2 regions of the Variovorax sp. GW821-FHT10B04 genome follow, and region 2 is predicted to be linked to the other one. Evidence: predicted binding sites of a transcription regulator. Region 2 holds the regulator's gene; the other holds the start of a gene.
What was found. Region 2 encodes sigma-54, which starts transcription at its own class of promoters, with help from an activator protein. Its sites were predicted from a motif close to TGGCANGNAANCTGCTTT; they were not measured.

Region 1 (4,188 bases), on a different contig from region 2:
GCGCGCCCACGATACCGCCGACGCCGTGCACGCCGAACACGTCGAGCGAGTCGTCCGCGCCGAGCAGCTTCTTGAGACCGTTGACGCCCCAGAGGCAAGCGAAACCGGCGACGAAGCCGATGATGATTGCGCCCATCAGGCCGACGTTGCCGGCAGCCGGGGTGATCGCCACGAGGCCGGCGACGGCACCCGAAGCGGCACCGAGCATCGACGCCTTGCCGCGCAGCATGGCTTCACCGATGCACCAGGCCAGCACTGCAGCTGCGGTTGCCGAGAAGGTGTTCATGAAGGCGAGCACGGCGCTGGTGCCGGCTTCGAGAGCCGAACCTGCGTTGAAGCCGAACCAGCCCACCCACAGCAGCGAGGCACCGACCATGGTCAGCGTCAGCGAATGCGGCGTGAAAGCTTCCTTGCCGTAACCGACGCGCTTGCCGATCACGTAGGCACCGACCAGACCGGCCACGGCTGCGTTGATGTGCACCACGGTGCCGCCCGCGAAGTCGAGCGCGCCCCATTGCCAGATCAGGCCGGCCTTGCTGTTCATTTCGTCCACGACGCCAGCAGCGGTGTAGGCATCCGGACCCATCCAGAACCAGACCATGTGCGCGAGCGGTGCGTAGCTGAAGGTGAACCAGATCACCATGAACACCAGCACGCCGGAGAACTTGGCACGTTCGGCGAAGGCACCGACGATCAGGCAGCAGGTGATGCCGGCGAAGGTGGCCTGGAAGGCAGCGAACAGCAGTTCAGGGATGTAGACACCCTTGCTGAAGGTCGCACCCGGAGCGAACACGCCGGTCGACGCATCGAAGATGCCCTTCATGAAGAGCCGATCGAAGCCGCCGATGAAGGCATTCCCCTCGGTGAACGCGAGGCTGTAGCCGTAGATGAGCCACAGCACCACGATCAGCGAGAACGTGACCATGATCTGCATCAGGACCGACAGCATGTTCTTGCTGCGAACCAGGCCGCCGTAGAACAGCGCGAGGCCAGGGACCGTCATCATGATGACGAGCAAGGTCGACAGCATCATCCAGCTGGTGTCGCCCTTGTTGAAGGTGGGGGCGGCAGCGGCAGGCGCAGCAGCCGCGGGGGCTGCGGCAGCGGCGGCTGCAGGTGCGGCCGCGGGAGCAGCAGCAGGCGCGGCCGCGGCGGGTGCCGCAGCAGCCGGTGCGGAAGCCGCGTCAGCCGCGGGCGCCGGCGTCTGCGCAAAACCGGTCACGCCGGCCGTGAGCACGCTCAGGCCGAGCGCAAGTGAGACAAGCAGTTTTTTCATGTCGATTATTCTTTCGGGCCTTGAACTCAAAGTGCCTCGCGGCCGGTTTCACCGGTGCGAATGCGTACGACCTGCTCGAGGTTGTAGACAAAGATCTTTCCGTCGCCGATCTTGCCGGTGCGCGCAGCGCCTTCGACGGCTTCGATCACGCGCTCGACCAGGTCGTCGGACACGGCCGCTTCGATCTTGACCTTCGGCAGGAAGTCCACGACGTATTCCGCGCCGCGGTACAACTCCGTGTGGCCCTTCTGGCGACCGAAGCCCTTGACCTCGGTCACGGTGATGCCTTGCACGCCAATCGTCGACAGTGCCTCTCGCACCTCATCGAGCTTGAATGGTTTGATGATGGCTGTAACCAGCTTCATGACACTTCTCCTATAGATGAAACCGACGGGCGCGGCCGTCCGGCCGCGCCTCTTGTGTTTACAGCGTCTTGCTGAGCGTGACGATGGCGCGTGCCTTGTTCACGTCGCCGAAGTAGTTCTTCTTGTTCGCACCTTGCACGCCGCCGTAGAGGGCCACGCCGCCGCCGAAGTCGTACGAGACGCCGATCGCGTAGTCGACGTAGTTCGGCACGCCCAGGTCCTTGATGTCGCTGGCGAAACGGGTGTAGCCGACGTTGGCCTTCAGGGTCAGCGACGGAGCCACTTCCTGAGCGAAGCCGAGGTTCAGGTAACCGGTGTTGCGACCCGACAGGCCCGAACCCGAGTTCTCGCCAGCCCAGCCGAAGTAGTCCTTCGAGATGGTGTGCGAGTACTTCAGCGTCAGGGGACCGTAGCTGCCGGCTGCGTACAGTTCGGTCGTGTTGCCGTTCTTGTTGCCCGGGTAGATGTAGGTCAGGGCGCCCAGGTCCCAGCCGATGCCGCCGGCCGTGAACTTGTAGCCGCCGTAGATGTCGCTCTCGATGCTGTTGCCCGGGAGCCAGTCGACGCTGGAGTTCCAGTTGCCGACATACCAGCCCGTTTCACCGAAGGCGTAGTCGAAACCGCCCTGGATGGCCGGCTTGACTGCCTTGCTCTTGCTCGCATCCTGGTCCTGACCGCGGAACTTGTAGTTGCTGGTCAATGCCACGTTGGCCGTGAGCTGGGCGCTCGCGAACATCGGCAGGGCAGCAAGGGCGACCACGGCCAAGGCCTGGGCGGTTTTACGGTGCATCATCGAGTGACTCCTGGTACTTTGGATAGAAAGGAAAACACGTCAAAGCAGGGAGCGTGCCAAAGGACGCTGTCACCGTCGCGCACGCGATTCCCGCCAGGAGACTCGGGTTCCGAGGGTTGCCCACTGTTACCTTGTGCACGAATTCGGGACCAGAGGGTTAACCATCGGTGCGACAACGCACCATATCAGGGATGTATAACAAAATGAGTCTTTCTTTGGTGCAGAGTCGCGCCCTCCTTGGGCTCGATGCGGCCAGCGTCACCGTTGAGGTGCATCTGGCGAACGGGTTGCCCAGCTTCACGCTGGTCGGTCTGGCCGACGTGGAGGTCAAGGAAGCCCGAGAGCGCGTCCGCTCCGCGCTGCAGAACGCCGGCCTCGAATTCCCCAACAACAAGCGCATCACGGTGAACCTCGCACCGGCCGATCTGCCCAAGGATTCCGGCCGCTTCGACCTGCCGATGGCGCTCGGCATCCTGGCGGCGAGCGGACAGATCGATGGCGCCCGCCTGGCCGGCCACGAGTTCGCGGGCGAGTTGTCGCTGTCGGGCCAGCTTCGGCCGGTGCGCGGTGCATTGGCGATGGCGTTGGCACTGCACACGCAAGGCGTAGCCACGCGGCTGGTGCTGCCGACCGAGAGCGCACAGGAGGCCGCGCTGGTGCCCGGCGCCGAGGTCTACGGCGCGCGCCACCTGCTCGACGTGGTGGGCCAGTTCCTGCCGCCGACCGACGGCACGCCGCCGGAGCCGCCCGGCGACGGCTGGGCCCGCGTGCTGCCACGGCCCGGCGCCGCGGCCGTGGCGTATGCGGACCTCGCCGAGGTCAAGGGACACGTCGGCGCCAAGCGCGCACTCGAGATCGCCGCAGCCGGCCAGCACAGCCTGCTGATGGTCGGCCCGCCGGGTTCGGGGAAGTCGATGCTGGCCCAGCGCTTTGCCGGGCTGCTGCCGGCCATGACGGTCGACGAGGCATTGGAGAGCGCCGCCGTTGCGAGCCTCGGTGGCCGCTTTGCCGTCGAACGCTGGATGCGCCGGCCGACATCGAGCCCGCACCACACCGCGAGCGCGGTCGCCCTGGTCGGTGGCGGTTCGCCGCCCCGGCCGGGCGAGATCTCGCTCGCACACCACGGCGTGCTGTTCCTCGACGAGTTTCCGGAGTTCGCACGCGCCGCACTCGAGGCCCTGCGCGAGCCGCTGGAGACCGGCACCATCACGATCGTGCGGGCCGCGCGCCGCGCCGAGTTCCCGGCGCGCTTCCAGTTGATCGCGGCCATGAACCCCTGCCCGTGCGGCTATCTCGGCTCGACATTGAAGGCCTGCCGCTGCACGCCCGACCAGGTGTTGCGCTACCAGGGCAAGCTCAGCGGACCGCTGCTCGACCGCATCGACCTGCACATCGAGGTGCCCTCGGTGACGGCCCAGCAACTGCTCGAATCGCCGGCGGGCGAATCGACGGACGGTATCCGCACACGCGTGGCCGAAGCCCGCGCACGCGCCATGACCCGCCAAGGCAAGCCGAACCATGCGCTGCAGGGCGGCGAGATCGACCAGCACGCCAGCCTCGACAGTGCGGCGTTGAAGTTCATGCAGTCGGCGGCCGTCAAGCTCGGCTGGTCGGCGCGCAGCACGCACCGCGCACTCAAGGTCGCGCGCACGATCGCCGACATGGCGGGGGCGGACGACGTGCGGGTGCCGCATGTGGCGGAAGCCGTGCAATACCGCCGGGCCCTGCGCGGCACGGCCGACAACTGACATGGC
Region 2 (4,188 bases):
ATGCTGGCGGTCCAGTACCTCCTCAACTGCGGTGTCGCGGCGATCTTCGCCTGGCAGTACTCGCTGCCGCGCGCACTGGCCTGGATGCTGCTGATCACGCTGGTGACGGGCATGCGCGGCCTGCTGCCGCAGCGCATGCCGGCGGTCTTCACGCCCGACAGCCTGCGCCAGGCCCAGCGCGAACACACGCTGCGCACCGGCATCTGGGAATTCGCGCACGGCGCGGCCGGCGTGCTGCTGTTCAACCCCGCCGAACCCGTTCAGCAGATGCTGCTCGGACTGATCGTGATGGGCATGACGCTGTCGTCCGCGTTCTCGGTGTCCTTCTACGTGCCGGCGACGCAGCTGGCGATCGCGCTGCTGCTCGTGCCGGTGATCGCGATGGGGCTGATCGCGGGCTCGTCGACCATGATGGCCGTTGCGCTGGTCGGCATCGGCCTGCTCGCCATGGTCTGGAAACTGGTGGCCGACCACGCGCGGCAACTCGAGGAGAACATCGGCCTGCGCCTGAACGAAAGCACGCTGCGCGAGCAGGCGATGGCGGGGCTGCGCGAATCGGAACGCGCCCAGGCCGAACGGCTTCGCTTCTTCTCCGCCGCCAACCACGACCTGCGGCAACCCGTGATGGCGATCGGCCTGCAGTCCGAGGTTCTGCGCGAGCAGTTGCGCGATGGCGCACCGGCACGCCAGGTGCAGGTCACGGTCGACTCGCTCACGCGCGCGCAGCAGGCGCTCGAGGCGCTGACCAATCAGTTGCTCGAGATCGGCCGCATCGAGGCTGCGGCCGACGCCTTCGCCCCGTCCGCCGTAGCCCTGGCGCCGTTGCTGCGCGATCTCGCCCGGCTGGACGACGGCGGCCGGATCCACGTGCGATGCCCGGCCGACGCGGTGGCCTGGACCGACCCGGTGTCGCTGCGGCGCATCCTTGCGAACCTCGTCGACAACGCGATCAAGTTCGCACCGCACGGCCGGGTGCTGCTGGCCTGCCGGCGGCGCCCGGGCGGCTGGCGCGTCGAGGTGCGCGACGGCGGCATCGGCATCGCGCCGGAAGCGCAGGACCGCGTGTTCGGCGACTTCGAACAGGTCGGAAACACCGAGCGCAACCTGCAGCGCGGCCATGGCCTGGGCCTGGCGATCGTGCGCCGGCTCGCGCAGAAGCTCGGGCTGATGCTCACGCTGCGCTCGGTACCCGGCCGCGGCTCGGTGTTCGGCTTCGTGGTTCCCGAGGCGCCGCCAGGCATGGACACGCCGGCGCTGCACGTCGAGCCGCCGCACGCGAGCGACGACATCGACATCGATCGCAGCGGCGACGCCCTGCGACCCGGCCTGGCCGTGCTGGTGATCGAAGACAACGCGGTCGTCGCGGACAGCCTCGCCGCGCTGCTGCGCCTGTGGGGCGCCACGCCGCGCATCTACGAGAGTGCGGCCGAAGCGCTGGCGCTGGCCGACCTGCATGCGGTCGACGTGGCGCTGTGCGACATCCGGCTTCCCGGCGAACTCGACGGCATCGCGCTGGCCGAACGGCTGCAGACGCTCCAGCCCGCGCTCACGATCGCGCTGGTGTCGGCCGACATCGACGGCGCTGCGCGCAAGCTCGCGAAGGCGCATGGCTGGCATTCGCTGCGCAAGCCCGTTCAGCCGGCCGAACTGCGGGCCGTGCTGCAAGCGGCCGACCGGCGCGCGGCCGGCGTTCACTGACGCGCCGACGCGCGGCAGCCGGGCGGAAGAACCTCAGAGCGCCTTGCGAAGGTTCGCCGGCGCGATGCGCAGCGCTTCGCGGTATTTGGCGACCGTGCGGCGCGCGCAGTCGATGCCCTGTTCCTTCAGCATTTCCGAGATCTGGCTGTCCGACAGCGGCTTCTTCACGCTTTCGGAGCTGACGAACTGCTTGATCAGCGCGCGCACCGCCGTGCTCGACGCGTTGCCGCCGGTCTCGGTGCCGAGCGCCGAGCCGAAGAAGTACTTGAGCTCGACCGTGCCGTACGGCGTCGACATGTATTTGGCGGTGGTCACCCGGCTGATGGTCGACTCGTGCAGGCCGAGCTCGTCGGCGATCTCGCGCAGCACCAGCGGGCGCATCGCCAGTTCGCCGTGGATGAAGAAGCTCTTCTGGCGTTCGACGATCGCGTTGGACACGCGCAGGATCGTGTCGAAGCGCTGCTGGATGTTCTTGATGAACCAGCGCGCTTCCTGCAGCCGTTGCGACAGCGCCTGGCTGCCTTCGCCCTTGTGCGACTTGAGCGCACCGGCGTAGATGTCGTGCACGCGCAGGCGCGGCATCACGTCGGGATTGAGCATCACCCTGAACTTGATGTTGGTGCCGCGGCCGGTGCGCGTGACGATCACGTCCGGCACGATCACGTTGCGCTCCACGTCGACGAAGCGCCGGCCCGGCTTGGGCTCGAGCGTGGCGATCAGCTGCAGCGCGCTGCGCACCTCGTCCTCGTTGCTGCGCGTGAGCGTGGCCAGGCGCTTGAAGTCGCGCCGCGCCAGCAGTTCCATCGGCTGCTTGCAGATGGCGATGGCGGTCTTGCGGATCTGGCGCTCTTCGTCGTCGTCCTGCGGAGAAGCCAGCGCCTTGAGCTGGATCGACAGGCATTCGCCGAGGTCGCGCGCCCCGACACCGACCGGCTCCAGGCTCTGCAGCAGGCCGAGCGCGACCTGGAAGTGATGCACCAGGTCGTCGAACTGGTCGTTGTCGTCGCCCGCCAGCCCGGAGGCCAGCGAGGGCAGCGTGTCTTCCAGGTAGCCGTCGTCGTTGAGCGACTCGATCAGGAAGCGCAACGCCGCGCGGTCGTTCTCGCCGAGCCGCAGGCTCAGCGCCTGGCGATGCAGGAAGGACTGCAGCGACTCCTGGCTGCGCGCCAGTTCGGTGGCATCGGCACGCTCGTCGTCGCCCAGGTTGTTGTTGCGCGCGGGTGCGTCGCCGCCCCACTCGCTGTCGTCGGGTGTGAGTTCGACCGTGCCGTCGCCTTCCCAGTCGGGCTGCGCCTCGACCGCGTCGACGGTCGCCGGTTCGGCCTCGGTGGTGGTGGAAGTCTCCGTGGTCGTCGAGGACGAGGTGGACGCCCCGGGGCTGAAATCGTCGTCGCGCGGCGGCGGCGCATCGGCCGTGTCCACGCCGAATTCCTCGCGCGCCGCTTCTTCCGCGGTGCGCTCGAGGAACGGGTTCTCGTCGAGCATCTGCTCGACTTCCTGGCTCAGCTCGAGCGTCGACAACTGCAGCAGCCGGATCGACTGCTGCAACTGGGGCGTGAGCGCGAGATGCTGCGAAACGCGCAGCGACAAGCCCTGTTTCATGCGGCGTGTGGAACCTGCGTATGTGCCATCACATCCTGAAATGCTCGCCGAGGTACACGCGCCGCACCTCTGCGTTGTCGACGATCTCTGATGGTGTGCCCTTCGCGAGCACGTGCCCGTCGCTGATGATGAATGCGTGGTCGCAAATGCCCAAGGTCTCGCGCACGTTGTGATCGGTGATCAGCACGCCGATTCCGCGCTCCTTGAGGAAGCTGATGATCCGCTGGATCTCGATGACGGCGATCGGGTCGATGCCCGCGAAAGGCTCGTCCAGCAGGATGAAGCGCGGCTGCGTGGCCAGTGCGCGCGCAATCTCGACGCGGCGGCGTTCGCCGCCGGACAGCGCAAGCGCGGGCGAGGCGCGCAGATGGTCCACGCGCAGGTCGTTCAGCAGTTCGCTCAGCCGCTCCTCGATGCGCTGCCGCGACAGCGGCACCGGGCGGCCGGCCGCGTCGGGCTCGGTCTGGAGCTCGAGCACCGCGCGCACGTTTTCCTCGACCGACAGCTTTCGGAAGATCGACGCTTCCTGCGGCAGATAGCTCAGGCCCATGCGTGCCCGACGGTGGATCGGCATGTGCGCGATCGGCTCGCCGTCGATGGTGATGTCGCCTGCATCGGCGCGCACCAGCCCGACGATCATGTAGAAGGACGTGGTCTTGCCGGCGCCGTTCGGGCCGAGCAGCCCGACGACTTCGCCCTTCTGCACGTCGAGCGACACGTCCTTGACCACCTTGCGGCTGCCGTAGCTCTTCTGCAGCCCGCGCACCTCGAGGCGGCTGCCCGGCTCGGTGGCACGGGAAGACGGGAGGGTCGTTGAAGCGGCCGTCACTTGCGTGGTTCCCCGCCACCCAGCGTGGTGGTCGACCGCAGGCCGGTGCCCGGTGCGGG

Region 1: a site for sigma-54 is predicted at 2,476-2,493, ahead of AC07PZ_RS29900 (TorF family putative porin). Genes of this name have one in related genera too.

What each region holds. Positions count from the first base shown of each region.
Region 1 is NZ_JBWKNQ010000018.1:18,447-22,634, reverse strand. It holds gene AC07PZ_RS29910 (ammonium transporter) at 1-1,276, opposite strand, end outside; gene glnK (P-II family nitrogen regulator) at 1,303-1,641, opposite strand; gene AC07PZ_RS29900 (TorF family putative porin) at 1,700-2,434, opposite strand; gene AC07PZ_RS29895 (YifB family Mg chelatase-like AAA ATPase) at 2,638-4,182, shown strand.
Region 2 is NZ_JBWKNQ010000002.1:596,461-600,648, reverse strand. It holds gene AC07PZ_RS07835 (ATP-binding response regulator) at 1-1,698, shown strand, start outside; gene AC07PZ_RS07830 (RNA polymerase factor sigma-54) at 1,732-3,300, opposite strand; gene lptB (LPS export ABC transporter ATP-binding protein) at 3,329-4,129, opposite strand; gene lptA (lipopolysaccharide transport periplasmic protein LptA) at 4,126-4,188, opposite strand, start outside.